4 regions of the Blautia argi genome follow, and region 2 is predicted to be linked to each of the others. Evidence: riboswitches for the same ligand, from Rfam matches in the RefSeq annotation. Region 2 holds a riboswitch; each other region holds the start of a gene.
What was found. Region 2 has a riboswitch for thiamine pyrophosphate ahead of thiC (phosphomethylpyrimidine synthase ThiC). Riboswitches for the same ligand answer to the same signal wherever they lie in the genome.
Positions count from the first base shown of each region.

Region 1 (7,341 bases), 1.5 Mb from region 2:
AATAAGGCTGTACCAGCTTTCTCGCTTGTTTTTTCTTCTCTCCCCTGATAATCAGGGGCAAAGCCACATTATCCTCAATGGTGCGATAGGGCAGAAGCAAATCCTTTTGAAGCATATAGCTGACCTGCCCCGGCCTACCTGTAATGTCCTCACCGTCTAAAAGCACCTGCCCGCTGTCTGGCTTTAAGATACCGGAAATCACATTAAACAGTGTCGTTTTGCCTCCTCCGCTGACTCCCAGAAGTGCAACCAGTTCCTTATCCCCCAGATGAAGGGACACGTTTTCTAAAACCCTTTTGTCTTCAAAGGTTTTTGTCACATGGGAAACCTCTAGCTGTGCCATATCTGATGCCGCCTTTCTCTTTCTTATTCCGGAAGATAGTCATTGGAAAATCCTGCATTCTCCGGTATTTTTGCTTCAGAAAGACCGTTTTCATTCAGCCAGTCATAAAAGGCATTCCAGCGCTCCGGATCCATATATCCCCAACGCTCCTCCTCTGCCTTATACTGGTCTGCCAGGTATTTCTGGCTTGCCTTCACCAGTTCGCTGTCCAGCTCCGGTGATGCCTTGCAGAGAAGCTCTGCTGCCTGTTCCGGTTCTTCAATAGCAAATTCATATCCTTTTTTTTACTGCTCTTAAAAACGCTTTTGCCGCATCGGGATTTTCCTTTAAAAAGTCATTATTAGCAATAATAACAGGCGTATAATAGTCAAACACTGGATTGAGATCCTTAAAGGCAAAATAATCGGTATCCAGCTTTGCCACCTCTGTTGCCACGCCTCCCCAGGCATAGAACACCCAGATTGCGTCCACAGATTTTGTCTTTAATGCGGAAACCTCATCAGTCACTGTGCTTGGAATCAGCTCTACCTTACTGAAATCACCGCCATCTCCTTCTACAACATTCTTCATCATGGCCTTTTCGATAGGCGCGTCCCAGGTGGCATATTTCTTTCCTTCCAGTCCCTTTGGGGAATCCATACCCTCTCCCTTTCTGGAAATAATACCTGAGGTATTGTGCTGCACTACGGCTGCTATGGCAGTATTGGGAAGAGCATTCTCTCCGGTCACCCCCGGCGCCATGGTATCCTGAAAAGAGATGCCAAGCTGAGCTTTCCCGGAGGCAACCAACGCATCTGCCCCATCCTCCGGCGGCTGTACAATCTCCACATCCAGTCCCTCTTCTTTAAAATACCCCTTTTCCTCTGCCACATACAGTCCCGTATGATTGGTATTGGGCGTCCAGTCCAATACAAAGGTCAGTTTTTCTTCTTTGCTCTCTTTATTATCCTCTGTTCCTGCTGCTTGACTGCTGCTTTTACAACCGGTCAGGACTGCAAGCATGGTCACACACAGAGCTGCTGCTAACCATTTTTTCTTCATCTGTTTTTCTCCTCTTTCTTATTTGACATGCTCCCAGGGCATGGATTTTCTCTGAAGAAACTCCACCAGCTTCATAAGCAGAAGACTGATAATGGAAATCAGAAAAATCACGGCAAACATTTTATCATAGGCAAATGCCTTTTTTACTCTGGTCATATAAACGCCAAGTCCGCTGAAGCCACCCAGCCATTCTGAAATCACAGCGCCTACCACAGAGTAGGACACGGAGATTCTGAGGCTTGCAAAAAAATGACTTCTTGCACCCGGAAGCTTAATATAGCGGAATATCTGAAATTCCCCGGCGCCCATGGAACGCATGAGATTTATCATATCCTTATCTGCAGACCGAAAGCCGTCCAAAAGCCCCACAGTAATCGGAAAAAAGGTTACCACTACAATGAGAATTACCTTTGGAAGCATTTCATATCCAAACCACAGTACCAAAAGAGGTGCAATGGCGACTGTGGGGATGGTCTGTGTCAGAACAATCAGGGGATAAAAGGCCTTGTATACCTTATCGAACCGTTCCATAATTACGGCCATAAGAAAGCCCACCGAAATTCCACAGAAAAGTCCCAGTGCAGCCTCTAAAAGAGTTACTCTGGCATGTTCCATTAAAAGTCTGAAATCTCCTGCAAAGGCTTTCACCACATCAATCGGCGACGGCAGCATAAAATCAGGAATCAGCCCTGCCATGGAAACTGCCTGCCATAAGATAAGAAGCACTGTCACTGCGGACACTGTCCAAAATTTACTGGTGGTGTTTCGTAACTTTTCTTTCAATACTCAGCACATCTCCTTCCGGCTTATAGCTGACCTTGATGTAAGCAGCTACAGACGGAGCTCCTGCTTTCACTGCAATATGCTGACATTCCTTTACAATGTCCATAAGCTCATCATAGTCCCCTTCAATCGTGGTTTCAAAAGGTCCTACATAATAATTGTTTCCTGTGCTTTTGATGTAGGCAATCACCTCATCAACAATACGGATTAATTCCTCGTCGTCCTTTGCCTCCGGCAATGTCTGAATTGCTACACTTGCGTTCATCTTGTTTTCCTCCTTTGTTTTAGGGTATAAAGAAGAATCTCGCCTGTGAGATTCTCCTATGAAACAAAAAATCCCTTCAGGGATTACCTGATGGGATTTACGTCTGTATCTGAATCTGCAAATTTTACAAACTGCTTCCTACGCCGGCATTATCCGAATCAGGTATGAGGGTCTAAAACGAATCTGGTTTTATTCTCAGCCGGACTTTCTCCAGCTCCCCTTGCAATGTTCAGTTTACTGTATTTACGGTTTTCTGTCAACCTCTTTCCTTCTGTCTTCTGTTTCTTCGCAGGACCAGATTTTCTTAAGCTTCTGCATGGCTTCTGTAATCTCCTCTTCTGTCAGACAGGCATAACCCAGAAGCACTTTTGCACCCGGATTTCTTGTTTCTTCTCTTAAATCTATGGCATATTCGGAATATCCGTAAACCTGAATCTCTGCTTTTTGCGCCCGCAGCACAGCCTCTTTTTCAGTGAGTCCGTTCACAAATTCCACAGTAAGATGCAGACCTGCATGTTCACCCGTAAAGGTACAGATATCCCCCATCTCCCGCAGTGCCCGTACCATGCAGTCATGCTTTCCCTTGTACACAGCCCGCATACGGTTTAAATGCCGCTCATAATATCCTTCTTTCAAAAACAGCTCCAGAATTTTCTGGTCTGTCCTTGACACAGTAACAGCAAAAGGACTCTTTCTGTCAGCATAGATCTTTGCCAGAGAATCCGGCAATACCATATAACTGACACGGATTGCAGGTGCAAGAGATTTTGAAAAAGTTCCCATATAAATTACCCTTCCGTTTGCATCAAAGCCCTGGAGGGCAGGTATGGGCTGCCCACGGTAACGAAATTCACTGTCATAATCATCTTCAATAATATACCGCCCTTCTGTTTCCCTGGCCCATTCAAGAAGTGCCATGCGGCGTTTCAAGGGCATTACTGTGCCTGCCGGAAACTGATGGGAGGGCATCACATAAGCGATTTCGGCCCCGGATTTTTTCAGTGAGGCAATGCTCATGCCGCTACTATCCTGAGAAACAGCCTTTACCTCATATCCAATATGAAGAAAATCATAGTAAGCATTCAGATAGGTATGGCTTTCCATTGCCACCACCTTCTCTTTTCCCAGAATTGTACCAAGCAGCATAAGAAGGTAATCATTTCCCGCTCCAATGAGAATCTGCTCCGGGCGGCAATGCATACCCCTTGCCTGATACAGATATTCTGCAATTGCACAGCGAAAACCATATTCTCCCCAGGGGTTTCCTGGCTGAAACAGCGCGTCTTCCTTTTCAGAAAGCACCTGTCGGGTAAGCTTTTTCCAGATATTATGGGGAAAGCTCCCAACAGAAATGCCGTTTAGGGCAAAATCCCAGCGACAGGTCTTTACTCCTGTGTCCCTGCACAGCTTTTCTTCTTTTCCACATGCAGGCGCTGTATTCTCTTTCCCGGAAACGTAAAGGCTTTCTATCTCACAGATATAATAACCCTTACAGGGAACAGACTCCATATACCCCTCTGAAACCAACTGCCCGTATGCCAGATCCACGGTACTGCGGCTGACAGATAAACACCTTGCCAGAGCTCTGGAGGAAGGCAGCCGTTCCCCTGGCTTTAAATCCTTTTGCTGTACAGCATTTTTAATATACGCGCAAATCTGCTGATAAATGGGAAGTTTGCTCTTTAAATCCAGCGGAATCAACAGTTCGTTCATCTTTATTTTAATTTAAAGGAGCTCTTTAAGGATACAATGCGGTTAAATACCGGCGTACCTGGCTTGCTGTCATGGCAGTCTGCACAGAAAAAGCCGTTTCTCACAAACTGGAAGCGGTCATAAGCCTCTGCCTTTCCAAGCTCCGGCTCTACCAGACATCCTTTTACAACCGTCAGAGAATTGGGATTTAAGTTCAGACTTCCGTCCTCTTTGTTGTATACGCCCTTTTCTTCGTCCACAATATTTTCATACAGACGGCATTCTGCCTCTACTGCTGTTTCTGCACAAATCCAGTGAATGGTTCCCTTTACCTTTCTTCCGTCCGGAGAATTTCCCCCCTTGGAAGCCGGGTCATAGGTACAGTGAATCACAGTGACATTGCCGTTCTCGTCCTTTTCGCAGCCTGTACAGGTTACAAAATAAGCGTTCATAAGACGCACTTCATTTTCCGGATAAAGACGTTTGTATTTCTTTACCGGAACCTCCATAAAGTCTTCTCTCTCAATATACAGCTCTCTTCCAAACGGCACCTGTCTGGTTCCAAGCTCCGGATTTTCCATATTGTTGGGCACTTCCAGATACTCGATTTCCCCTTCCGGATAATTGTCAATCACCAGCTTCACCGGGTCTAAAACAGCCATCATACGAGGCGCTTTCATCTTTAAATCCTCTCGGATACAATATTCCAGCATTGCATAATCCACAGAGCTGTTTGCCTTTGATACGCCGCAAAGCTCTACGAATTTCTGAATGGATTCCGGTGTGAATCCACGTCTTCTAAGAGCCGCAATGGATACCAGGCGAGGATCGTCCCAGCCATCCACAATACCGTCCTCTACCAGCTTTTTAATGTAACGCTTTCCTGTTACCACATTGGTCAGATACAATTTTGCAAATTCAATCTGCTTTGGTGGGTGAGGATATTCCAGTTCTGTTACCACCCAGTCATAAAGCGGTCTGTGATCTTCAAATTCCAGAGTACAGATAGAATGTGTTACTCCCTCAATGGCATCTTCAATGGGGTGTGCAAAGTCATACATAGGGTAAATGCACCATTTATCCCCTGTGTTGTGATGTGTCATGTGTGCCACGCGGTAAATAACCGGGTCACGCATGTTGATGTTCGGAGAAGCCATGTCGATTTTGGCACGAAGCACTCTGCTGCCGTCCTCAAATTCACCATTTCTCATTTTCTCGAATAATTCCAGGTTTTCTTCCACGCTTCTGTTGCGGTAAGGGCTTTCCTTTCCAGGCTCGGTAAGCGTTCCTCTGTATTCTCTGATCTCCTCTGCTGTCAAATCACAGACAAAGGCTTTGCCCTTTTTAATCAGCTTTACGGCAGCCTCATACATCTGCTCAAAATAATCAGATGCAAAGTACAGACGGTCTTCCCAGTCTGCACCCAGCCACTTGATGTCTTCCTTAATGGATTCTACAAATTCTACCTTTTCCTTTGTAGGATTGGTATCATCAAAACGCATATTAAATTTGCCGTTATATTTCTGTGCAAGTCCGTAATTTAATAAAATAGACTTGGCATGTCCGATGTGCAGGTAGCCGTTTGGCTCCGGCGGAAAACGGGTGCAGATTTCCTCGTATTTTCCTTCTGCCAGGTCTTTTTCAATAATCTGTTCAATAAAGTTTTTAGAAACGGTTTCTTTTGCTGTTTCTTTTTCCACTTTTTCTTCCTCCATCTATTGTAGTTTCTTCTGTATAGTCTAAGGACTATACTACCATAATTTTTTATTTTTTCAAAGGCTTTGCTTTTATTTTTTTCAATTCAGTCCAAAATCATAAAGTTTGCCGTTGCTGTGGCAATCAATTTCCCCGTCTTTTCAGATTTACACTCTGCCGATACATTGCAGATGCTTCGTCCTGCGCGGTCTGCCTTTGCAGTTACCAAAAGGACGTCCTGCGCCATGGCAGGGGACAGATAATTCAGACTCAGATTAATGGTGGGAATCCTCTGACTTTTGCTCACACTTCGCACCAGAACCCCACAGGTAGTGTCAACGGCTGTGGCAATCAGTCCTCCGTGCATGGTTGCCATGTGATTTAGTTCCCACCTCTGTACCGGGAAGCGCAATGTCACGCTCCTTTTTTCATAACTGCAAGCATAAAATTCTATCTGCATTTTGCTGTATAAATGATCCGGGTCTTTGGGATAAAGCCGATCCATGCTCTCCCTTATCTCCTGCTCCATTTCCCGGTTTCTTTCGTTTTCCATGTCCTTGTTCCTCCTTTATAAACGTGTTTTAATACCGTACTTCCAGCAGAGTCAGCCCTCTTGCCGGGGCTGTAAAGCCTGCGTTTTTTCTGTCACAGCTTTCCAGAAGCGCTGTCATGGTTTCCGATTTTCTTACTCCTCTTCCCACTTCAATCAGCGTTCCTGTAAGAATTCTTACCATATTATAAAGGAAGCCGTCCCCAGTGTAGGTTATGCAAATTTCCTGCTCTGTTTCCTGTATCTCAATACAATGCAGCGTCCTTATGGAAGACTTTTTCATCTTTTTATTTGAACAAAAACTTTTAAAATCATGGGTTCCTTCTAAGAATCCCGCAGCTTCTCTCATAGCGTCAATATCCAGGTTTTCATGAAGGGGGCACTGGTACTTCCGTTCAAATACATTTTTATGAAAGCCCGCTGCTATTCGATACTGGTACACCTTTTCTCTGGCATTTAACCGGCTGTGAAAACGCTCTGCTGCCTGACGCACCTGAAGAATTTCAATATCCTCCGGAAGATAATGATTCAGATACGCACAGATTTCTTCACAGCTTTTGTCTGTATCCATATGAGCGTTTGCCACCTGTCCCCTTGCATGGACGCCTGCATCTGTCCGCCCTGCACCCTGTATGGTTACCGGCGTTTCACACATGCGGGACAGTACGTCTTCTATTTTTCCCTGTATGGTATTGTCCGTGTCTTTCTGCTTCTGCCAGCCGCCGTAGCGGGTGCCGTCATACTGTATATCCAAACGATAATTCAATGTGTTTTCGCTCCTTCCTAAATAGTGATTATAATAGCACAGGGGGCTTTTGGCGTCAACCAAAAGCCCCTCTGTGCTTCCTTTATTCTAATCTGAATTTTTTAATCTTATTTCAGCAGATACACGTCTGCATAGTTCACACCCAGAGCGTTGGCTTTCTCATGGTCATTGACATAAATATCAATGCGGTTATCTTTAATGGCACC
Region 1 is NZ_CP030280.1:2,238,928-2,246,268, forward strand. It holds gene DQQ01_RS10915 (ABC transporter ATP-binding protein) at 1-343, opposite strand, end outside; partial or broken gene DQQ01_RS10920 (ABC transporter substrate-binding protein) at 367-1,384, opposite strand; gene DQQ01_RS10925 (ABC transporter permease) at 1,403-2,167, opposite strand; gene DQQ01_RS10930 (thiamine-binding protein) at 2,136-2,432, opposite strand; TPP riboswitch at 2,552-2,663, opposite strand; gene pdxR (MocR-like pyridoxine biosynthesis transcription factor PdxR) at 2,676-4,145, opposite strand; gene DQQ01_RS10940 (glutamine--tRNA ligase/YqeY domain fusion protein) at 4,148-5,839, opposite strand; gene DQQ01_RS10945 (PaaI family thioesterase) at 5,926-6,372, opposite strand; gene truA (tRNA pseudouridine(38-40) synthase TruA) at 6,401-7,135, opposite strand; gene DQQ01_RS10955 (NlpC/P60 family protein) at 7,243-7,341, opposite strand, start outside.
Region 1: another riboswitch for thiamine pyrophosphate. It lies ahead of DQQ01_RS10930 (thiamine-binding protein); the one in region 2 lies ahead of thiC (phosphomethylpyrimidine synthase ThiC).

Region 2 (7,341 bases):
TTATAATTCACCTGAATTTCAGCCATTTCATCTTTCAGCTTCTGAATCAGCTCCTGTACTTCTTCCTTGTCATATCCACCCATTAAGGTTGTTTTAAACATTTCATACTCTGCCATAATACTCCACCTCGTACTTTTTCTTCTTACTGTAAATATTTGCTGATAACCGGCCATACATCTGCCCGTTCAAATCCCAGCTTCCATTCTGCTACCCCTGCCAGCTCATACTGCTGTATCAGTTTCATCTTTGCTTCCAGAGATTTCTCATCTTCCAGCCAGATTTTCTGTGTACCCTCGGAAGTGGCAAGCTCGCCATAATTCTGCGATACATCTTTATTCCAGTATACTTCCATGCCTTTTTCCTGCACATATTTTTCTGCCTGATCCATGCCAAAGACCTCACTGGTCACAGCTCCATTATTGTTCTCTGTCCACAATCTGGTATAAAACGGCACACCGTTAATCACCTTTTCCTTAGGAACTTCCTTCAGAGTCTGGACAATTCCCGCTTCCACAAAAGGAAGGGACGCTACAGAACCTGCAGTTTCCGCTCCAACAGTATGTTCATCATATCCCATGATAATCACATAATCCGCCACAATCCCCTGTTCCTTTCTGTTATAAAAAGAAGTATACTGCGGAACCGGATTGTCCACAGACAGAACCAGATTGTTGGCTCTGCACATAACAGACAGTTCTCTGACAAACTGGATAAAATGCGGCGCCTCTTCCTCTGTCAGCGCCTCAAAGTCTAAATTAATTCCGTCCATTCCCACTCTTTTGGCTTCACTTAAAAGCATCTCAATGATATGGGTTCTGGCGCTTCTTTTAGACAGGGTTTCCAGTGTGCTTACATTTTTATCAAAATTATCAATCAGTCCCCAGACCTCCATGCCCTTTTTGTGTGCTTTTTCTACATATTCTGCGCTGGCAAGGGAAGAAATCGTTCCCTCTGTTCCTGTCACAGAAAACCAGGTAGGGGAAATAACATTGACGCCCTGCAAATCCTTTACCGTCTGCTCAAAAGCTCCATTGGCTGCCTCGGAGGTAACCTGATGCCATGCAAGGTTGATTTTATAATCTCTGGTAAGGCTGGTAAAATTCTCCTCATAAGCCCCCTGGTATTTTGGCTCGGCTGTCTTTGACGCTTTCAGATCTTCTTTTTTTACATAGCCGTCGATTCCGTCTTTTGTCAGAACTCTGGACCAGTTTTCCAGTTCCTCCAAAAGTTCCATGGAATCCCCTGCTTTCACATCAGAAAGAATGGGACTCTTAATTCCGCCCTGGTAACGAACTACAGTATCCCGGTCTGCCTCCACAGTCTGAATCTTCTGCCACTCATAGGTAATAACAACTCTTGCCGGTTTTTCGTATACCCGACTTTCTATCTGCATATAATTTTCCAGAAAATCCAGAGCAATATAAAGACTCTCGTCCAGCTTTCTCACCGGAACAAAACTCTGTTCCTGCCCCTGTGCCTGAAATTCCATATCCGGCTGAATCTCTATTACAGAATCCGGGGTTGTATACAACATACTCTGTGTTTCCTGATCCCAGTAAAATCTTCCGCCCAGAACACCGGTTACTGCCTGATAGGGAAGATAGATCATATCCTCTATGAGCCTGCCTCTGTACTCACTTAAGGTATCCTGAAAAATCAGGGCAACCTCCTCCGGGGATTCCAGCTTATAATAGTCTGCCAAATCCATTCGGATATCTGACGGTGTATATTTCTTTACATAGGTTGTAATAAGCCCCGCTGCCCCAACGATTACGATAAGAAATAACGCTATCAGTGCAGGGGGAAAGCTTCTCCTGCGCCTTCTTCTTTTCCTTCGTTTTGCCATGCTTCAGCTCCTTTTACTCTCTTTTGATATGTGTATTATAGCATATTTTTCTCTTTCGTCATCTATTTCTTCCGGAATTTCATGTTTTTTTCAGATTTTTTTCTTTTTTGTACACAATTACAGCCCCTTTAATTCTTCACAAAATCAAAGGAAACAGCCTGCAATTTCCCGCTTTCATCTTGAATGTAGTCCCGCATATAGTTTCCATCCTCGGCAATTCTGTATGCTTTCTCAATACGTTTTGGAGTCGTACTTCTCCCGTTCAGATAGAGAAGCACTCCCATATCCTCATAGGTTTCCAACTCCCGGTGCAAAAGCTGTTTTTCTTTTTTATCCATATCTTCCTCCCGCAGAATATAAATGCTTGTGATATATTATTATCCTGCTTTCTTTTTCCTTGCACAAAACGCCTCATTCAGTTACAAAAGATAAAGATAGACTGCCCGTATGTTTTGATCTTGATATAAATGGAAATCTGCAGTGATACAGAATGTACCAGACTGCTGCAGCAGACCGCCGCATTTCTTGAATCATAAAATCTGTCAAATGTCAAAAGACTACCTGTATTTCACTCCTCTCTGTAAAATTTACAGGACAGTCTTCTCTTACCTGATTTTCATTATAACACCAGCTCTCGGAATTAGCAAGTATTTCTTCTTTACAATCCGGCAATGCATAGTATATAATATAAAAGGAGAAATAGCATCTTTAGATGAATTAACCAGACAGGACGTGATGTTATGAAAATAGAAAAAATAAATGAAAATCAGATACGTTGTACACTGACAAGAGCTGATTTGGAGGAACGGCAAATTCGTTTAAGTGAGCTGGCTTACGGCAGTGATAAGGCAAAAACTCTTTTCCGGGATATGATGCAGCAGGCAAGTTCCGAGTTTGGCTTTGAAGCTGACAATACACCTCTCATGATTGAGGCAATTCCGGTGTCTGCAGACAGTATTATTTTAATTATTTCCAAGGTAGATGACCCGGAGGAACTGGATACCCGCTTTTCCAAATTCACCCCTTTTGGCAATGCTACAGCCGTTTCCGAGGACGCCCCTCCTATTGAAGTAGAAGGCGCTGACGATATCCTGGATATCTTCCAGAAAATTTATGAGGCAAAGGCAAAAGCCATGGAGCGCAGAAAAAAAGAAAAAGCAGCCTCCGAAAACAAAGAAACGGCCACAAAGCCGGAAAACATCGGGGATACCCCTGTTTCTGTCAACTTAATGCGGGAATATGTTTTCCAAAACCTGGATACCGTTATTGAAGCAGCCCATGGGCTGAACAATTTCTTCCAGGGCTTCAGCGCTCTGTATAAGGATGAGAAAAACAATACCTACTCCCTGGTACTCCATCAGGAAGAAACCTCACCAGAGGATTTCAACAGAGTATGCAACATGCTTTCTGAATATGGAAAGGGAAGTCCCTTCTCTCCGGCAAAGCAGGCATATTTTTAAAGAACACGGTGTCTGTATTCTTCCATCCAAGGCATTGACACATCTTACACAAATTTAAAAAAGGGCACCCATGAACGGGTGTCCTTTTTACTTTATAGGAAATCTTATTTGTTTTCCAGGAAATCATTAATCTGTGCGATCAGCATGTTTCCGTCAATTCCGTGAACCATAGCTGCTTCTGCCAGAGATTCTCCCTGTGCGGACGGACAGCCGATGCAGTGCATACCTGCTCTCATTAGAATTGGTACAATATTTTCATCTAAACGAATCAGTTCGCCGATTGTCATATCTGCTGTTACCTTCATGGATAGCTTCCTCCTTAAAATATTTTATTGTTTTATTATAATCTGTTTTTGCAGGATATTCAACTGTTTTTCTCCATTTACTTTTGCATTTTGTATACAATTATGCCTACAACCAAAAAATCCTGCTATGTTCGTAAAATAAGACTTGTATTATAGAAACAAATATATTAGAATAACCCTAAGAACTGAATTGAAAGATTCAGAATATAAAGGAGGATACAATCATGGCATACGTTATTACAGATGAATGTGTAAGCTGCGGAACATGCGCTGGTGAATGTCCGGTAGAAGCTATTTCCGAAGGCGATGACAAATACGTTATCGACGCTGATACATGCGTTGACTGCGGAACATGCGCTGGTGTTTGTCCTACAGAAGCTATCGTAGAAGGCTAATATTACATAATACAGGACTTTTATTCTGTATCATGAAAGGTACGAAGAGGCAGGAAGCTTAATGTTCCTGCCTCTTCGTCTTCTCTTTTTACTTTCTTTTAAAAATCCTCCTCTTTTTTTGCGCTTCTTTTTCCAGAGCTGCCGCTGCCTCTCTTCTGGACTGCTGACAAATACGAATCCTTTCATCAAGACGCTTATACCTCTCTTCTTCTGAATTTTTCTCCTGGATTCTGTTCGCAACCAGTTTGCTGATAATCTCCATAAATTCCCTGGATACCGGGGGGCGTGGATTTTTTCCTCTCTTTTTTCTTTTTTGCAGACTCTCTATGCTCAGGCTGTTTTTCGTCCACCTGATTTTTATAAAAAAGGGTTGTCAGCTCTCCGATTTCCTTTAATGCATACCCTTTTTTCTTTAGTTCTCTAATACTCATGAAAATCTGAATATCCCATCGGGTGTAGTATCTGTGTCCCATTTCGTTTCTTCCAATCGGAAGACGCAGCTCCTCTTCCCAGTACCGAAGCACATGGGACTGTATGTCCAGAAAGCGTACTGCCTCCGAAACCGAATAAATGGTTTTCTGCATATACTGACCCCTTTCTTTGTTTCTCTTAATTATTATAACAAAGCGTTATAAAAATGCAAGAAAATACGTTCGACAAAAACTGTTGACAAGCCCTCTAAGGGGTGCTAAACTGATAAAAAATAACCAGGGAGCCTTATGGGCTGAGAGGAAGTTCGACTTCGACCTGTATTACCTGATTTGGATTATGCCAACGTAGGGAGTTTACACATACTGATTTTATATGTCTGTGCGTCCTATTTCGGCACAGACTTTTTCTTTTTGTGAAAACGGCTGTGCTGCAGGTTCGAATTCTCTGGTTTAAAAACAAAAGATTGGAGAAAATCTATGACTTATACCACACAAATGCATGCCGCAAGGCAGGGAATCATTACCCCGGAAATGGAAATCGCCGCAAAAAAAGAAGGAATACCGGCAGAAGAGCTACGCCACTATATCGCAGAGGGAAAAGCCGTCATTCCGGCAAATAAACAGCACCAATGCCTGAATCCCAATGCCATTGGTTCTATGTTGAAAACCAAAATCAATGTCAATCTGGGCACTTCACGGGACTGGAAAGATATAGATATGGAGCTTCATAAAGTTCGGCAGGCTGTAGATATGGGAGCAGAATCGATTATGGATTTAAGTTCCTACGGAGATACCAGAGCTTTTCGCCAAAAACTCACACAGGAATGTCCGGCCATCATCGGAACGGTTCCTATCTATGACGCAGTAGTCTATTATCATAAGCCTTTAAAAGATATTACTTCCGAAGAATGGCTGGATATTGTGGAAATGCATGCAAAGGACGGCGTGGATTTTATGACAATCCATGTGGGCATCAACAAAAATACTGCCCGCCGTTTTAAAGAAAACAGGCGGCTCACCAACATTGTTTCCAGAGGGGGCTCTATTATTTTTGCCTGGCAGGAAATGACCGGACAGGAAAATCCTTTCTATAAGCATTATGACCGGATTCTGGACATCTGCCGAAAATACGATGTCACCTTAAGCCTTGGAGATGCCTGCCGTCCAGGCTGCCTTGCCGATGCAGGAGATATTTCTCAAATTGAAGAGCTGGTAACTCTTGGAGAACTTACCAGACGGGCATGGGAAAAAGATGTACAGGTGATTATTGAAGGACCCGGCCACATGCCTCTGAATCAGATTGAAGCCAATATGAAAATCCAGCAGACCGTGTGCCAGGGCGCACCGTTTTATGTGCTGGGACCTCTTGTAACGGACATTGCCCCCGGATACGACCATATTACAGCAGCCATTGGAGGAGCCATTGCCGCTTCCTGCGGTGCTTCCTTTCTCTGTTATGTCACACCAGCCGAGCATCTGCGTCTGCCGGACGAAAAAGACGTAAAGGAGGGTATCATTGCTTCTAAAATTGCTGCACACGCCGCGGATATCGCCAAAGGGGTAAAAGGCGCCTCTGACTGGGATTCTGCCATGAGCACTGCCCGGAAAAATCTGGACTGGGAAGAAATGTTCCGGCTGTGTATTGATCCGGAAAAAGCCAGACAATACCGGGAGGAGGCAAAGCCGGAAAAAGAAGACACCTGCAGTATGTGTGGAAACTTCTGCGCTGTAAAAAACATGAACCGGATACTGGATGGAGAAATTGTAAATATCTATGATGAGTAATAAAAATCCCTGACCTCTTCTCTCTGCCAAAGCATAACAAAAGAGGCTATGGCACAAAATGATATGCAGCTTATGCCATAGCCTCTTCTACTTTTTCATATTTACAAACTTTGTATAATTTGGCAGCCAAACCAGATTTACCGTACCAATAGGACCGTTTCTCTGTTTTGCTATAATGATTTCCGCAATATTTTTATTCTCGGAATCCTTGTTGTAATAATCATCACGATAAATAAACATAACCACATCGGCGTCCTGCTCAATGGCTCCGGACTCTCGAAGGTCTGAAAGCATGGGTCTGTGATCCGGGCGTTGTTCTACGGCACGGCTCAACTGGGAAAGCGCCACCACAGGCACATTCAGTTCTCTTGCCAATGCCTTCAGAGAACGGGAAATCTCCGAAATCTCCTGCTGTCTGGACTCACTTCTTCCACTTCCTGTCATAAGCTGCAGGTAGTCAATAAAAATCACACCCAGATTATGCTCCATCTTGTACTTTCTGCATTTGGAACGCAACTCAGAAATAGAAATACCCGGCTTATCGTCAATAATCAGATTGGACTTTCCGATAATGTTGGCGCCTTCAATAAGCTTTGCCCACTCCTCGTCTTCCAGATTACCGGTTCGAATATTCTGGGAATCCACCTTGGATTCCAGAGCCAGAAGACGGTTGACAAGCTGCTCCTTTGACATTTCCAGGCTGAAAATCGCTGTGGTTACATTGCTGTGAAAAGCCATATACTGAGCAATATTCAGTACAAACGCCGTTTTTCCCATAGAGGGTCTGGCAGCAACCAGAATCAAATCCGAGGGCTGAAAGCCGGACATCTTATAATCCAGGTCAATAAAGCCTGTGGGAATGCCGGTTACGCTTCCCTGGGTTCTGGAGGCTTTCTCAATCTTTTCAATGGCATTTAGCACCACCTGACGAATGGGAACAAATTCCTCACTGCCCCGGTTCTGCACCAAATCAAAGATTTTCTTTTCCGTTACTTCCAGAATATCCTGGGTTTTCTCCTTGCCCAGATAACAGGCATTGCTGATTTCCTCTGTGGTCTTAATCAACTTCCGCAGCATGGATTTTTCTGCTACGATTTCGGCATAGTATTTTACATTGGC
Region 2 is NZ_CP030280.1:698,796-706,136, reverse strand. It holds gene DQQ01_RS03600 (hypothetical protein) at 1-116, opposite strand, end outside; gene DQQ01_RS03595 (glycosyl hydrolase family 18 protein) at 143-1,846, opposite strand; gene DQQ01_RS03590 (hypothetical protein) at 1,975-2,184, opposite strand; gene DQQ01_RS03585 (adaptor protein MecA) at 2,587-3,306, shown strand; gene DQQ01_RS03580 (DUF1858 domain-containing protein) at 3,411-3,611, opposite strand; gene DQQ01_RS03575 (4Fe-4S ferredoxin) at 3,836-4,006, shown strand; gene DQQ01_RS03570 (helix-turn-helix domain-containing protein) at 4,201-4,590, opposite strand; TPP riboswitch at 4,705-4,806, shown strand; gene thiC (phosphomethylpyrimidine synthase ThiC) at 4,915-6,222, shown strand; gene dnaB (replicative DNA helicase) at 6,310-7,341, opposite strand, start outside.

Region 3 (7,341 bases), 1.0 Mb from region 2:
AAACGCAATGCAGCCGGAGATTAGGGCTGCAATCAGAGAGGATTTCGCAGATATTGCCCGTCTTATGCAGCAGGTACACGACCTGCACAGCCACGGAAGACCGGATATTTATAAAGAGGCGACCGATTTTTACACACTCCAACAATTTACAGAAGATATGGAGGATCCGGAACTTTTATTTCTGGTGGCAGTTTGGGAAGGCAAGCCTGTGGGCATGTGCCAGGTAAAATATCACACCTTAAAAGACAGCGGCATTACCAAAGAAAGAACGCGAGCCTATGTAGAAGCTTTATGCGTACAGGAGAACTGCCAGAATCACGGTATCGGAAAACAGCTTCTCCAAAAAGCCGAAGAAGAAGGAAAACGGCGAAAGAGTTCTTCCCTGGAACTGACTGCATGGGAGTTTAATGAGGAGGTATTGGAGTTTTATAAGAATTATGGTATGAAAATCCAAAGAGTTGTTTTGGAAAAGGAAATTTAGATTGGAAAAATTTAAAAAATGTGGTACACTATAGCTAATTACAGAGGAGGTTTAAGAACATGAGAGCAGAATTTGATGAAACATTAGTAACAGGAAATGAAATGATAGATTCCCAGCATAAGGAACTGATTGACAGAATTAATCAGCTTCTGGAAAGCTGTGAAGACGGACAGGGAAAAATCAAAGCTGTAAAAATGCTGGATTACCTGTTGGATTATACAGAATTCCACTTTAGCGCAGAGGAAAAGCTGCAGGAAGAAATCGAATATCCTGGAATCAAAGAACATAAGGAAAAACATGCAGAATTTAAACAGGCTGTAAAAGAATTGCAGGAAATGCTGGAAGAGGAAGAAGGTCCCACAGAAGCGTTCGTAGCACAGGTTCAGAAAAATGTTGTGGACTGGCTCTTTGATCACATCAAAGGCTTTGACCGTTCCGTAGCAGAATATAAATTCATGGCATCTAATGCAGAAAGATTATAAGGGTAAAACCATGTTATTATTTGTAGAATATCCGAAATGCACCACTTGTCAGAAAGCAAAAAAGTGGCTGACAGAGAAGAACCTGGAGTTTGCAGTGCGTCACATTGTAGAAGACAGACCTGCAAAGGAAGAATTAAAGGAATGGTATGAAAAAAGCGGGCTTCCTTTAAAAAGATTTTTCAACACCAGTGGAAACAAATACAAAGAGCTTCATTTAAAAGATAAGCTTCCTTCCATGACAGAGGAGGAACAGTTGGAACTGCTTGCCACAGACGGTATGCTGGTGAAACGTCCTGTTTTAGTAAGCGATGATTTTGTACTTACCGGGTTTAGGGAACAGGAATGGACAGAAAAACTACATTTATAAACACAATTTTCATAGTACAGTCAGGGGAGTCCGTAGGCGGGCTGAGAGGAAGTTCTCAAACTTCGACCCTTTAAACCTGTATGGGTAATGCCAACGTAGGGAGAAAGAAATGAGCTGTTGCAGGAAACGGCAATCAGGAATGTTGAAGCATTGCTGATATGTCTGACTGGGGCAGCTCTTTTTGTGTCTGAAATAGAAGTTTAAAGATAAAAGCGTGGAAATAAAATTTTTCGATTCTGTAAAAAGGAGTGAGCAAATGAAAGACAGGAAGGAACAATTGAGCAAACAGATGCAGCTTTACGCAGTTACAGACCGCACATGGGTGGGAGAAAAAACCTTTTTGGAACAAATAGAGGAATCATTGGAAGGAGGCATCACGTTTTTGCAGCTAAGGGAAAAGCATTTGTCAGAAGCAGCATTTTCAGAGGAAGCAAAGAATGTTCAAAAGCTGGCTGCAAAATATAAAGTGCCCTTTATCATCAATGACAACGTGGAAATTGCCGGGAAAATACAGGCAGACGGCGTTCATCTGGGGCAGCAGGATATGGATCCTTTAAAAGCTAGAAAACTTTTGGGCGAGGATAAAATTATCGGAGTTTCCTGTAGAACAGTGGAAGCCGCCAAAAAGGCAGAGGATTGGGGCGCAGATTATCTGGGAGTGGGAGCTGTATTTTCTACTTCTACCAAAAATGATGCAATCGTTATTACAAGAGAAACCCTGATGGAAATCTGTCAGGCAGTTTCCATTCCTGTGGTAGCCATTGGCGGAATCAGGGAATCAAATCTTATATCATTAAAAGGAACCGGTATTTCCGGTATTGCTGTAGTTTCTGCCATCTATGGTCAAAAGGATATAAAACAGGCCTGCAAACGACTGCGGGCCTGTGCAGAGCAAATCACGCAGGGAGGAAAATCATGAAAAAGGTATTGAGTATCGCAGGGTCTGACTGCAGCGGTGGTGCGGGAATCCAAGCGGATATTAAAACCATTACCATGCATGGTCTGTATGCCATGACTGCCATTACGGCTTTGACTGCTCAAAATACAACAGGTGTTTACAACGTACAAGTAGTGTCACCGGAATTTGTAGCACAGCAACTGGACTGTATTTTTCAGGATATTCGTCCTGATGCAATAAAAATAGGCATGGTTTCAGACAGTAACATTATCGAAATCATTGCCCAAAAACTGAAAACATACAAGGCAGAAAACATTGTTATAGACCCTGTTATGGTGGCGAGCAGCGGAGGCAGCCTTTTGTCTTTGGAGGCGAAAAATGCCTTAAAAACAGGGCTTTTTCCTCTGGCTGATATCCTGACCCCCAATATACCGGAAGCCGAGTTTTTATCAGAAACAAAAATTCGAACCCATCAGGATATGGAACGGACTGCCGCGCTGCTTGGTGAGCAAATAAAAGGGGCAGTCCTTTTGAAGGGTGGCCATCTGCTGCAGGAGGCTGACGATTTGCTGTATAGGAACAAAGATTATTTCTGGTATCCTGGAGAAAAAATTCAAAATGAGAACACGCATGGTACAGGTTGTACTCTTTCCTCTGCCATAGCCTGTAATCTGGCAATAGGATATGACATATCGGAAAGTGTGAAGAGAGCTAAGGAATATGTAACAGGCGCCATAAAGGCACAATTGAATCTCGGAACAGGCAGTGGACCTCTGAACCATATGTATCTTACTCAAAAGAACAGGTGAATGATGCTTGAAAAAGAGGTGGGAGAGTGGTATGCTTCTTCTATATCTTTTGAAAGGAATGACTTCATGTACTACAGAAAACCTCATTATTATGACCGCTTCGTCTGTACTGCAGATAAATGTCCGGATACCTGTTGTGCCGGCTGGCAGATTTTTATAGACGAGGATACTTTAAAAAGCTACAGTCAGGTTCCGGGAACCTTTGGAATCCGCCTTTTAAATTCCATAGACTGGTCCCAGGGAGCATTTGAACAATATAAAAAACGCTGCAGCTTTCTGAACGAAAAAAATCTCTGTGATATTTATAAAGAACTGGGGGCTTCTGCTCTTTGTGAAACCTGCAGACAATATCCCCGACATACGGAAGAGTTTGAAAATCTCCGTGAGTTTTCCCTTTCTCTTTCCTGTCCTGTGGCAGCGGAAATGATTCTTGGCTGCAAAGAAAAGGTTATGTTTTTGGAGGAAGAGGACAGCCAAAAAGAGCGTGAGGAAGACTATGAAGATTTTGATTTCCTGCTTTTCGGAAAGCTGGAGGAGGTACGAACCTGCCTTTTTCAGCTCATACAAGACAGAACGTTGCCCATGAGAGAACGAATGTTTTTATGTTTACAGACCGCCTTTGGCTTTCAGAAAGCACTGGAAGAGGGAAGGCTTTTTGAAAAGGATTTTGCGGTTGAACCAGAGAAAAAAGAAACGTTCAAAAAGAAAAGAAGTACGGAACATAATGCCGAACTTCGTTTTGAATCCATGAACCTTATGCTGAAAGATTTACAAAAGTTAGAAGTTTTACGAGAAGAATGGAGCGAAAATCTGACTAGATTGAAGCAGAATATCTATACAAAAGGAAGTGATTTTTATCAGAAAAACCGCATGGATTTTTTAAAAAAAGAAGGAGAAACGGAAAACTGGGAAATTTATAAGGAACAACTTCTTCTCTTTTTTGTTTATACATATTTTTGCGGTGCTGTCTATGATGATATGGTATATACGAAAGTGGTTCTGGCTGTTTTTTCTGTACTCTGGATAGAAGAACTGTGCTTTGCAAAATGGTTGGAAAACCAGGGACATCTGTCTTTTGCAGAGATTGTAAAGACAGCCTGGCAATATGCCAGAGAAATCGAACATTCTGATGAAAATTTGAACTTGTTGGAAGATATTTTTGATGAACAGGAAGAATATTTTCCTGAAAAACTGAAGTCTATTTTATAAAACAGAAAGGACGAAGAACTCTATGAGTGAAGAAAAAAAACAGGAAAAACCATATTGGGAGGACAAGGAATACTCCTTCTTTTCACATAAAAACTGCGAGTATTTTCCCTGCCATGAAACAAAAGATACGGACAATTTTAACTGTCTGTTCTGCTACTGTCCCCTGTACGCCCTGGGCAGCAAATGCGGTGGTAATTTCAAATATACTGACAATGGGATTAAGGACTGCAGCGCATGTCTTTTGCCTCATAAGAAGAAAAACTATGGGTACATTATGAGCAAATATAATGAAATTATGGAACTGGCAAAAAAGAACCGGTAAAGAGAACAGAACTGCTTTCTTCTCCTCTATTTCAGAGAAGAGAGCAGCTCTTTAAGTTGTATCAGGTCTTTGCATACATAGTCGCAAAAAGGCTCTAAATCAGGTGCAAACGGGGTTAAATCCGGCACCATGCAGGTACAGGCGCCTGAAGCACGTCCTGCCTTCAAGCCGTTTCTGCTATCCTCCACAATCAGGCAGTTCTCCGGCTTTATCCTCAGTTTTTGAGCAGCCTTCAAAAAGATTTCCGGGTCAGGCTTACTTTTTTTTACCTCATCTCCGCATACGGAGGCAGAAATAGCCTTTGAAATGCCCGCCATATCCCAGTAGTGAGCAGCGCGCTTCCTTGGGGTAGAGGTTGCCACTGCCCAGGGAATTTTCTCCTCTGTGAGATAGGATACGATTTCCTGCAGTCCCTTTTTCTGAGGCAGAGAATAGTGCTCAATATATTCTGCCAGGTATTGCGAACGAATGGTTCTGGCATAGTGATAATCAATCCTTCCCGCAAACCATTTTTCAAACAAAGCTGCATTCTGTTCTCTGGAGCCGCCTCTCATCTGTCCAAGCTGCTCTTCTGTCAGCGTAAAATCCAATTTTTCCCCTGCCTTTTGCCAGCCCTCTTTCATAATTCGTTCTGTATCAAATAAAACTCCGTCCATGTCAAAAATAACAGCCTGTATCATAAAACCGCCCCTTCTGCAAATTGCTTTTTTCTCTTCTGTTCCCTTTAGAATACCAGAATTTCATACTTCACGCAAGAAAAGCATTGGATTTAAAAGGGGAACATGGTATAATGATTGCACGTTGTGCAATTGACGGCTTGAGAAACGGAAGGTATACATAATGAAAATTATTATTTCTCCGGCAAAGAAGATGCATATCCGGGAAGATGAGGCTGTGAGCCTTACACAGCCGATTTATTTGCAGAGAGCAGAAGAGATATGGAATACCTTGAAGAAAATGGATTTTCAGGAACTAAAATCTTTGTGGAAATGCAATGAAAAAATTGCCGGACAAAACTGGGTTCGGTTACAGGAACAGGATTTTCATCAAAATTTTACCCCTGCCATATTGGCGTACGAAGGAATTCAATATCAGTATATGGCTCCTGTGGTTTTTTCAGAAAAGCAGTGGAAGTACGGAAAGAAAAATTTACGGATTTTATCCGGACTTTACGGGATTTTAAAACCCACAGACGGAGTAGTTTGCTATCGTCTGGAAATGCAGGCCAAGTTAAAAATGAAAATGGATTCTGAAGAAAACCGGGATTTATATGCTTTCTGGAAAGACCTTATTTATAAGGAATTAGTAAAGGAAGATGCTGTTATTTTAAACTTGGCATCAAAGGAATACAGCAAAATAGTAGAACCTTATCTGACAGAAAAGAATTCTTTTATCACCTGTGTTTTTGGAGAATTAAAAGAAAATAAAGTTTTGGTAAAGGGAACACAGGCAAAAATGGCAAGAGGCGAGATGGTACGCTGGCTAGCGGAAAATCAGATAGAAAAAATAGAGGAAGTAAGAGAATTTCAAGGACTTGGATATCAGTATTCTACCCTCTATTCCACGACAGATAAGCTGGTATTTTTAAAAGAAAAGGAGGTATTAGAACATGAATTTTGAACAGGAAATAAGGGAAATCATAGAGTATTATGCGGCGCAAAGGAATCCTAAGGAGCAGGAAAATATAATTGCCATGCTCCGTGAAATTCAGGAAACAGAAGGTTGTATTCCGCTTGCTGCACAGGAACTGGCAGCTGAAAAGCTGGGAGTAAAAAGATCGGTTTTCACCTGCATTATGAAGCGTCTTCCTGATTTGAAAGAAGAAATTTACAGCCATCAGCTGGTGCTTTGTACAGGAGAACGCTGTCAAAATAAAAAGAGTATGGAAATTCTAAAAGCAGTCAAAGAAGAACTGAAAATAGACAAAGATGGATTTTCTCCGGACAGAAAAATCTATCTGAAGACGCAGAACTGTATGAAGCAATGCAGGACCTCTCCAAACATGAAAGCAGACGGAGAATTGTATGCTGCTGTGACAAAAGAGCAGGTCTTGGCGCTTTTGAAAAAATGGAAATAAAAGAGGAATACAGATGAAGTATAAGGCATTATTATTTGATTTGGACGGTACACTGACCGCATCAGGCGAGGGAATTACCAAATCGGTTCAGTATGCGCTGAAAAAAATGAGAAAGGGCAAGCTAGCCTCAAACCTGAAGGAATTAGAAGTATTTGTAGGCCCTCCTCTATTGAATCAGTTTATGATTTTTGCAGGATTTTCCGAAGAAGAAGCCGCTTTGGCTGTAAAGTACTATCGGGAACGTTATACCGTTACCGGAATTTTTGAAAATAAACCTTATGAAGGTATTACAAGTCTTCTCAGACAGCTAAAAGAGAAAGGCTATTTATTGGCAGTGGCCTCCTCCAAGCCGGATTCCATGGTAAAGGTGGTCCTAGAGCATTTTCATCTTCAGAACTACTTTCATGTTGTAAAAGGCAGCGATATCAACCGCCCTACCATGACAAAAGCACAGGTAATTGAAGAAGTGTTAGAAGAATTGGCGCTTTCAGACAGAACAGAAGCCGTGATGATTGGAGATAGATTTTATGATGTCAGAGGCGCAAGAGAAGCAGGACTTTCCTGTATTGGTGTTGCTTACGGATACGGCAGCAGGGAAGAGTTGGAGCAAGAGGGTGCTGTGGCAGTGGCAGAAACTGTAGCAGAATTAGGAAGCCTTTTCGGTGTTTCAGAAAAAAAGGAACAGGATTTTCAGAT
Region 3 is NZ_CP030280.1:1,744,540-1,751,880, forward strand. It holds gene DQQ01_RS08510 (DUF1284 domain-containing protein) at 1-24, shown strand, start outside; gene DQQ01_RS08515 (GNAT family N-acetyltransferase) at 1-481, shown strand, start outside; gene DQQ01_RS08520 (bacteriohemerythrin) at 541-963, shown strand; gene DQQ01_RS08525 (arsenate reductase family protein) at 974-1,330, shown strand; TPP riboswitch at 1,343-1,449, shown strand; gene thiE (thiamine phosphate synthase) at 1,587-2,249, shown strand; gene thiD (bifunctional hydroxymethylpyrimidine kinase/phosphomethylpyrimidine kinase) at 2,246-3,037, shown strand; gene fliB (flagellin lysine-N-methylase) at 3,104-4,246, shown strand; gene DQQ01_RS08545 (cysteine-rich small domain-containing protein) at 4,269-4,568, shown strand; gene DQQ01_RS08550 (HAD family hydrolase) at 4,595-5,248, opposite strand; gene yaaA (peroxide stress protein YaaA) at 5,409-6,188, shown strand; gene DQQ01_RS08560 (NADH-quinone oxidoreductase subunit NuoE family protein) at 6,178-6,645, shown strand; gene DQQ01_RS17460 (HAD hydrolase-like protein) at 6,659-7,341, shown strand, end outside.
Region 3: another riboswitch for thiamine pyrophosphate. It lies ahead of thiE (thiamine phosphate synthase); the one in region 2 lies ahead of thiC (phosphomethylpyrimidine synthase ThiC).

Region 4 (7,341 bases), 420 kb from region 2:
TTCGGAAGCTGGCGCTTTCTCTGGAAGAAACCGTGATTCCCACAAAGGGCAGGAAAATCCGGTAAGCGCAGAGAATCTGGCAAAGTTGGGTTTCGTGGACGTCCAGAGGATTGATTTTGTCATTGTTTATAATCGGGCGCAGTCTGGGACAGGAAAGGGACATTTCTGCATGGGGGTATTTTCTCTGAAGATAATATACATGAAGGGCGCTGGCAAGGGCGTCTTTGCGAAAATCCGACAACCCTAAAAGGGCAGAGAAGGCAACACCCCGCATGCCGCCTCTCAGCGCCCGCTCCTGGGCATCAAAGCGGTAGGGCCATACGCGCTTGTGTCCCATCAGATGCAGGGTTTCATATTTATCACGGTCATAGGTTTCCTGAAACACCGTTACATAGTCTGCGCCGCATGCGTGGAGATAGCGGTATTCCTCTGTATTGACAGGATAAATTTCCAGCCCTACCATGCGGAAGTATTTCCGTGCCAGCTTACAGGCTTCTCCGATATAGGTAATATCGCTTTTTTGACGGCTTTCTCCAGTGAGAATCAAAATTTCTTCCATACCGCTGTCGGCAATGATTTTCATTTCTTTTTCAATCTGTTCCACGGACAGCTTCATGCGATGAATGTGGTTATAACAGTTAAAGCCGCAGTATACACAGTAGTTTTCACAATAATTGGCAATGTAGAGCGGGGTGAAGAGATAGACCGTATTGCCAAAGTGGCGGCTGGTTTCCAGTCTTGCCCGTTGTGCCATTTCCTCCAGAAAGGGCTCGGCAGCAGGAGAAAGCAGAGCTTTGAAATCCTCCGGGGAACAAGTCTGATGGGACAGGGCAGTGCGGACGTCCTGTCTGGTGTAGGCAGTATAATCATAAGTATTTACCTGGTTTAAAACCTTTTCACATACATCAGATTCGATTTGTTCCATACCGGGAAGGTATTCCATATGGTTTTTCCGAAAAGCAGGGTCTGTTTCCAGACGGTGTTTCTTTTCCAGGGCTTTTGGGGACAGATGTCCGGAATCTATAAAAAACTGGTTTTCCATGTTCTTTCCCTCCTAATTATGAAGAAATCCGGTGAGTGGGTCAGAGGCGGAAGCACCGCGGGTCAGCACTCTGCCGAGTCCTGCAAGATAGGCCTTTCTGCCTGCCTCAATGGCTTGTCTGAAGGCAGATGCCATCAGGGGGAGATTTCCTGCTGTGGCGAGAGCTGTATTTGCCATAATGGCTGCCGCACCCATTTCCATTGCCTCGCAAGCCTGGGAGGGGCGTCCGATACCGGCATCCACAATCACCGGCAGGTCAATTTCTTCAATAAGAATTTGTATAAAATCTCTGGTGGAAAGCCCCTTATTGGAACCAATGGGGGAGGCAAGAGGCATGACGGAGGCAGCCCCGGCGTTTACTAAATCTCTGGCTGTGTTTAAATCCGGATACATGTAGGGCATGACAATAAAACCCTCCTTTGCCAGGACTTCCGTTGCCTTAACTGTTTCCTGGTTGTCAGGCAGCAGGTATTTGGAATCCCGCATGATTTCGATTTTTACAAAATTTCCGCAGCCCAGTTCTCTTGCCAGACGGGCAATGCGTATAGCCTCTTCGGCATTTCTGGCGCCGCTGGTATTGGGAAGCAGGGTTACATGTTCGGGGATATAATCCAGAATGTTTTCCTCCGCCCTTGTATTTGCACGGCGTACAGCCAGGGTAATAAGCTCTGCACCGGCGTCTTTTACGGCTGCTTCAATGAGTTTCAGAGAATATTTGCCGGATCCTAAAATAAAGCGGGAATGAAATTCGTGTCCCCCTATCAGGAGTGTATCGTTGTTCATAAAATAACCTTCTTTCTGTAAATTTTGTAAGCAGATGTTGTATCAATCTGGTTTTCAGATGTTAAAGTCCTGCCAGAAGCTGTAGGACGACATGAGCTTCATGGGCAGCGCAGCACATAACCCGGGAGGAAAAAAGTCCCAATTTTGGGGAAACCTCGTTTTGCTCATCTCCACAGAGATAAAAATGAGGAGTAATCTGCCGGGTTTTTATGAGGTTAGGACTGTCAAGACCTGCCATACCGGAGGCAGCCACCAGAAATTTCTCGGGCATGACCTCCAGAACCCTGTTGACCAGCATAGCCTTGCTTTCTGCCAGGTCAAAGGCTTCGCAGATTATCTGTGCGTCCTTTAAAAGTTGCTGCAGATTTTCTTCCTGTAGTTTTATGGTGTGGCTCTGTACACAGATATAGGGATTGATTTCCCTGAGATTTTCTGTCAGAGCGTCTGTTTTGTACATGCCTACCTGGGCTGCTTTGTATTGCTGGCGGTGCAGGTTGGTAATATCCACCCGGTCAAAATCAAAGAGCAGCAGTCTGCCAACGCCTGCACGGGCAAGAGAGAGCGCGATATTGGAGCCAAGTCCTCCCAGACCGCAGATGGCAACTGTGGCAGCGTTGAATTTTTTCTGCAGAGTTTCTCCATGCCGTTCTTTCAAGGCTTTTTCCATTTCTTCTCTTCCAGGTATCATCAGCCGCCTCCTACAAAGCTGACAATTTCCAGCACATCGCCGTCTGACAGCAGAGTTTCTTCGTATTTTGATTTGGGGATGATTTCTCCGTTTCGCTCAACGGCAATCCTTTTTGGATTGTAATCCGCAGATTTCAGATACTGGGACAGAGAGATTCCCTCCAGATGCAGGGTATTTCCGTTTATTTTTACCATATTTCACCTCTTTTGCGGGAACTAAAAAGCGGGAAGATACCAATCTCGGTAACTTCCCGCTGCATATTCTGCACATATGATTCCAAGGCGTCCCTACGTTGGCATTATCCAAATCAGGTTATCGGTCGAAGGTCATACCTTCCTCTCAGCCTGTCTACAAGCTCCCGTCTTTTTTATTTTGTTCATTATACAACAGGACTGGTAAAATTGCAAAGGTTTTCTTTGAATTTTAAACGGGAATACGTCAATACGTTAAAAAATTAAAAAAGACAGAGAATGACTTGAAAAGCAAAGCGCATTTTCGTATAATGAGGTTCGTCAGAAAAAATCAGAAAAACAGAAATCCATTAAGGGAGAATATATATGGAAAAAAAGACCTTTGTGACAAAAGAACAGTTAGAAGAAATTGTAAAGGAATATCCCACACCTTTTCATTTGTATGATGAAAAAGGAATCCGGGAAAATGCGCAGGCAATGAAGGAAGCCTTTGCATGGAATAAGGGATTTAAAGAATATTTTGCTGTAAAAGCAACCCCCAATCCGTTTTTGATTCAGATTTTAAGAGAATATGGCTTTGGATGCGACTGCTCTTCGTATACAGAGCTGATGCTGTCAAAGGCCATTGGCTGCGTGGGAGAAGATATTATGTTTTCCTCCAATGATACACCGGCAGAGGAATTTCAGTATGCCAATGAGTTAGGAGCAACCATTAATCTGGACGATATCACTCATATTGAATATCTGGAAAAAGCCATCGGAACGCTGCCTAAGCGTATAAGCTGCCGTTATAATCCAGGCGGTGTGTTTGAGGTGTGCAATGGCATTATGGACAATCCGGGAGATGCCAAATACGGTATGACAGAGCCTCAGATTTTTGAAGCATTTCGTATTTTGAAAAACAAAGGCGTGGAGGAATTTGGAATCCATGCATTTCTGGCCAGCAATACGGTGACAAACGAGTATTATCCCATGCTGGCAAAGCGGCTTTTTGAGCTGGCAGTGTGCCTGGAAAAGGAAACCGGCGCAAAAATCTGTTTCATCAACCTGTCCGGCGGCGTAGGAATTCCATACAGACCGGGAGAAAAGCCCAACGACATTCGTGCCATTGGAGAGGGTGTAAGAAAGGTGTATGAAGAGGTGCTGACGCCTGCAGGTATGAACGATGTGGCAATTTATACAGAGCTTGGAAGATTTATGATGGGACCCTACGGCTGCCTGGTGACAAAGGCCATTCACGAAAAGCATACCCACAAGGAATATATTGGTGTGGACGCCTGTGCGGTAAACCTGATGCGTCCGGCCATGTATGGGGCTTATCATCACATTACGGTTATGGGTAAAGAAAATCAGCCTTGTGATTACAAATATGATGTGACAGGTTCTTTGTGTGAAAATAACGACAAATTTGCTGTGGACAGAATGCTGCCAAAGATTGAGAAAGGCGATTTGCTGGTGATTCACGATACAGGCGCCCATGGCTTTGCTATGGGATACAATTACAACGGAAAGCTGAAATCCGCAGAGCTTTTACTGAAAACAGACGGGAGTATACAGCTGATCCGTAGGGCAGAAACGCCAAAAGATTATTTTGCTACCTTTGACTGCTTTGACTTTTATAAAAATCTGGACTGCAATCAATAAAAAAAACAAAAAAATAGAATAAATTGCATTAAAATTCAAAAAAATGCTTGCAATTTGGAGGGAGTCGTGCTAGAATATCTATTGTTCCGTTAGGAAATGCCGGCGTGTCGGAATGGCAGACGAGGCAGACTCAAAATCTGTTGTGGGCAACCACGTATGGGTTCAAGTCCCATTGCCGGCAGTTTTATGAATGAAGAAAGTATGAAAAGGCTGAAATCCAGTGAAATAAAGGGTTTCAGCCTTTTTGCTGTATGGGAAAGTTCGATTTTCGAGGAATCCTTGAATGAAAATAGTCCGCATAAAAGCGAGCCTGGAAATGAGAGGATACTGGTTAAAAGATACAGGTGTCATTTGTCTTGGGGCGGAATGGTTTTGTGCCTTTTTGAAAAAAGTAAAATTTATTTAACTTTTGCGATAACAAAATTCGTGCTAAAATAAAGTTATGTGAATAGAAAGAAGGGAAAACATGGCAGCAAATAGTAAAGTTGGACTGGTTTTGGAAGGCGGCGGTATGCGAGGTGCATTTACAGCGGGGGTACTGGATTTTTTTCTGGACAGGGAGGTTTCTTTTCATACCTGTATCGGCGTATCCGCAGGCGCCTGCCATGCATGTAGCTTTTTATCAAAGCAAAGACGAAGAGGATTTGAAACAAATACAGACTATCTGGAAGATGAAGCTTACTGCAGTGTAAAAAATCTCATAAAAACAGGAGATTTGTTTGGGGTTGATATGTGTTACAGGAAAATTCCGGAGGAATTAAATCCTTATGATTACCGGGCATTTGACCAAAATCCTACGGAGTTTTATGTAACAGTGACAAACTGTGAAACGGGAGATGCGGAATATAAGAAAATTACAGATATGCACAAGGGGATTCACTATGTCCGGGCGTCCAGTTCCCTGCCTCTTTTGGCGAGAACAGTGTGGATTCAGAACACTCCGTATCTGGACGGGGGAATTGCAGACTCGATTCCTGTAAGGCAGTCCCAAAAGCTGGGAAATGAAAAGCAGGTGGTGGTGCTGACACGGCAGAGAGGATACCGAAAACAACCAAATAGGGCCATGCCAGCCGCTTATTTAAGATACGGAAGAGAATTTCCAAGGCTGGTAGAGCGTATGAAAAACCGGCATCTGGATTATAATGAAACCTTGGATTACTTATATGAAGAAGAGAAAAAGGGAAAGATATTCCTTATTTGTCCGGAAAAACCAGTGGAAATCGGCAGAGTGGAGAAGAATCGGGAAAAGCTGGAAAAGTTGTATGAAGAGGGATATGCTACAGCAGAGAAAAACAGCAGAGCATTACAGGAATTTCTTCTTTCCTAGAAAGGGGAGAGCAGAAAAGCAACAAAGGCGGAAAGGAGCCATCTATGGGAGTGAAAACATTTGCAGCGATTGACGTAGGTTCTTACAATGTATGTATGGATATTTATGAAATTTCTCCGCGGAATGGGATTCGGTGTATAAACGAAGTGAGAAGCCGTCTGGAAATCGGGAGAGAAACCTATGGTGAAGGGAAGATTACCTTTGCTACAGCAAAGGAGCTTTGCCGTGTCCTTCGTGATTTTACAGAGATTATGAAGGAATATCAGGTAGAGGAGTATCGGGCATGTGCCACCAGTACGCTTCAAGAGGCGCAGAATGTATGGCTGGTTATGGAACAGGTGTATCAGAAAACAGGTATCCGGGTAGAGATTTTAAGCAACTCGGAACAGCGCTTTTACGGCTATAAATCCGTAGCTGCAAAGGAAGCTTCTTTTGAAAAAATCATTCAGAAGGGCACGGCAGTTATGGAGGTAGGAGGGGGAAATGTACAAATTTCCCTGTTTGATAAGGATACTCTTGTTACTACTCAGAATTTTAAAATGGGAAGCCTGCGAATCAAGGAGCTTCTGCTTCCTCTGGAAAAGGAAACCGTACATTATGAACGCCTGGTGGAAGAGCTGGTACATAACCAGATTTTGGGTTTTAAAAAGCTGCATGTAAAGGATCGCAAAATAGAGCACATTATTCTTATGGGAAATACCTTTACGGAAAGACTGTTTGAGAAAAAAGAGAGTATGACAGAGAGCAGAACCATCAGCCTTGAAACCTTTATGGAGGAATATAGATGGGTGATGGCGCATTCTGCGGAAGAGGTATCAGTAAAGCTGGGAGTTTCTCTGGAGTATGCAGAGATTATGGTACCTGGCATGATTATTTACCGTGTATTTATTGAGGAGCTGGGCGGACAGACCATGTGGCTTCCGGGAACGCACTTAAACGATGGAGTGGCTTATGATTATGCGGAGCGACGCAAACTGATGAAAAGCAAGCACAATTTTGAAAATGACATTCTGGTTTCAGCGAGAAATATTGCCAAGCGATATATGAGCAGCAAAAATCATACCCAGGCAGTGGCGCAGAATGCACTTGCCATTTTTGACGGCATGAAGAAGCTTCACGGTATGGGGAAAAGAGAGCGGCTGCTCTTACAGATTGCTATCTTGTTGCATGACTGCGGCAATTATATCAGTCTGAGCAATGCTTCAGAATGTGCATATGAAATCATTATGTCCACGGAGATTATCGGACTGTCCCACAAGGAACGAAAGATGATTGCCCATATGGTGAAATTTATTAAAATGCCTTTTCAGTATTATGGAAGCGCAGATTCCAGATCTGAGATAGACCGCAAGGGCTATATGACGGTAGCAAAGCTGACAGCCATTATCCGGGTGGCAAATGTGCTGGATAGAAGCCACAGACAGAAAATTGAGGAAATCCGGGCTGCAGTAAAGGAGCAGGAGTTGGTGCTTACCGTTTCTGCAAAAGAGGATTTGACGCTGGAGAGAGGACTTTTGCCAGAGCAGGCAGATTTCTTTGAAGAGATTTTCAGTATCCGCCCTGTACTGAAGGTAAGAATGAGGAAATAAGGAGGAGTGAGCATATGGAATTTAAGGCATATACAAAGCCGGAATATTACCGCAACAGAGAATTGAGCTGGGTAGGG
Region 4 is NZ_CP030280.1:1,117,960-1,125,300, forward strand. It holds gene thiH (2-iminoacetate synthase ThiH) at 1-1,042, opposite strand, end outside; gene DQQ01_RS05490 (thiazole synthase) at 1,055-1,825, opposite strand; gene thiF (thiamine biosynthesis protein ThiF) at 1,887-2,513, opposite strand; gene thiS (sulfur carrier protein ThiS) at 2,513-2,707, opposite strand; TPP riboswitch at 2,781-2,885, opposite strand; gene DQQ01_RS05505 (diaminopimelate decarboxylase) at 3,071-4,348, shown strand; tRNA gene DQQ01_RS05510 (tRNA-Leu) at 4,447-4,529, shown strand; gene DQQ01_RS05515 (hypothetical protein) at 4,535-4,786, shown strand; gene DQQ01_RS05520 (patatin-like phospholipase family protein) at 4,815-5,675, shown strand; gene DQQ01_RS05525 (Ppx/GppA phosphatase family protein) at 5,720-7,264, shown strand; gene DQQ01_RS05530 (RNA degradosome polyphosphate kinase) at 7,279-7,341, shown strand, end outside.
Region 4: another riboswitch for thiamine pyrophosphate. It lies ahead of thiS (sulfur carrier protein ThiS); the one in region 2 lies ahead of thiC (phosphomethylpyrimidine synthase ThiC).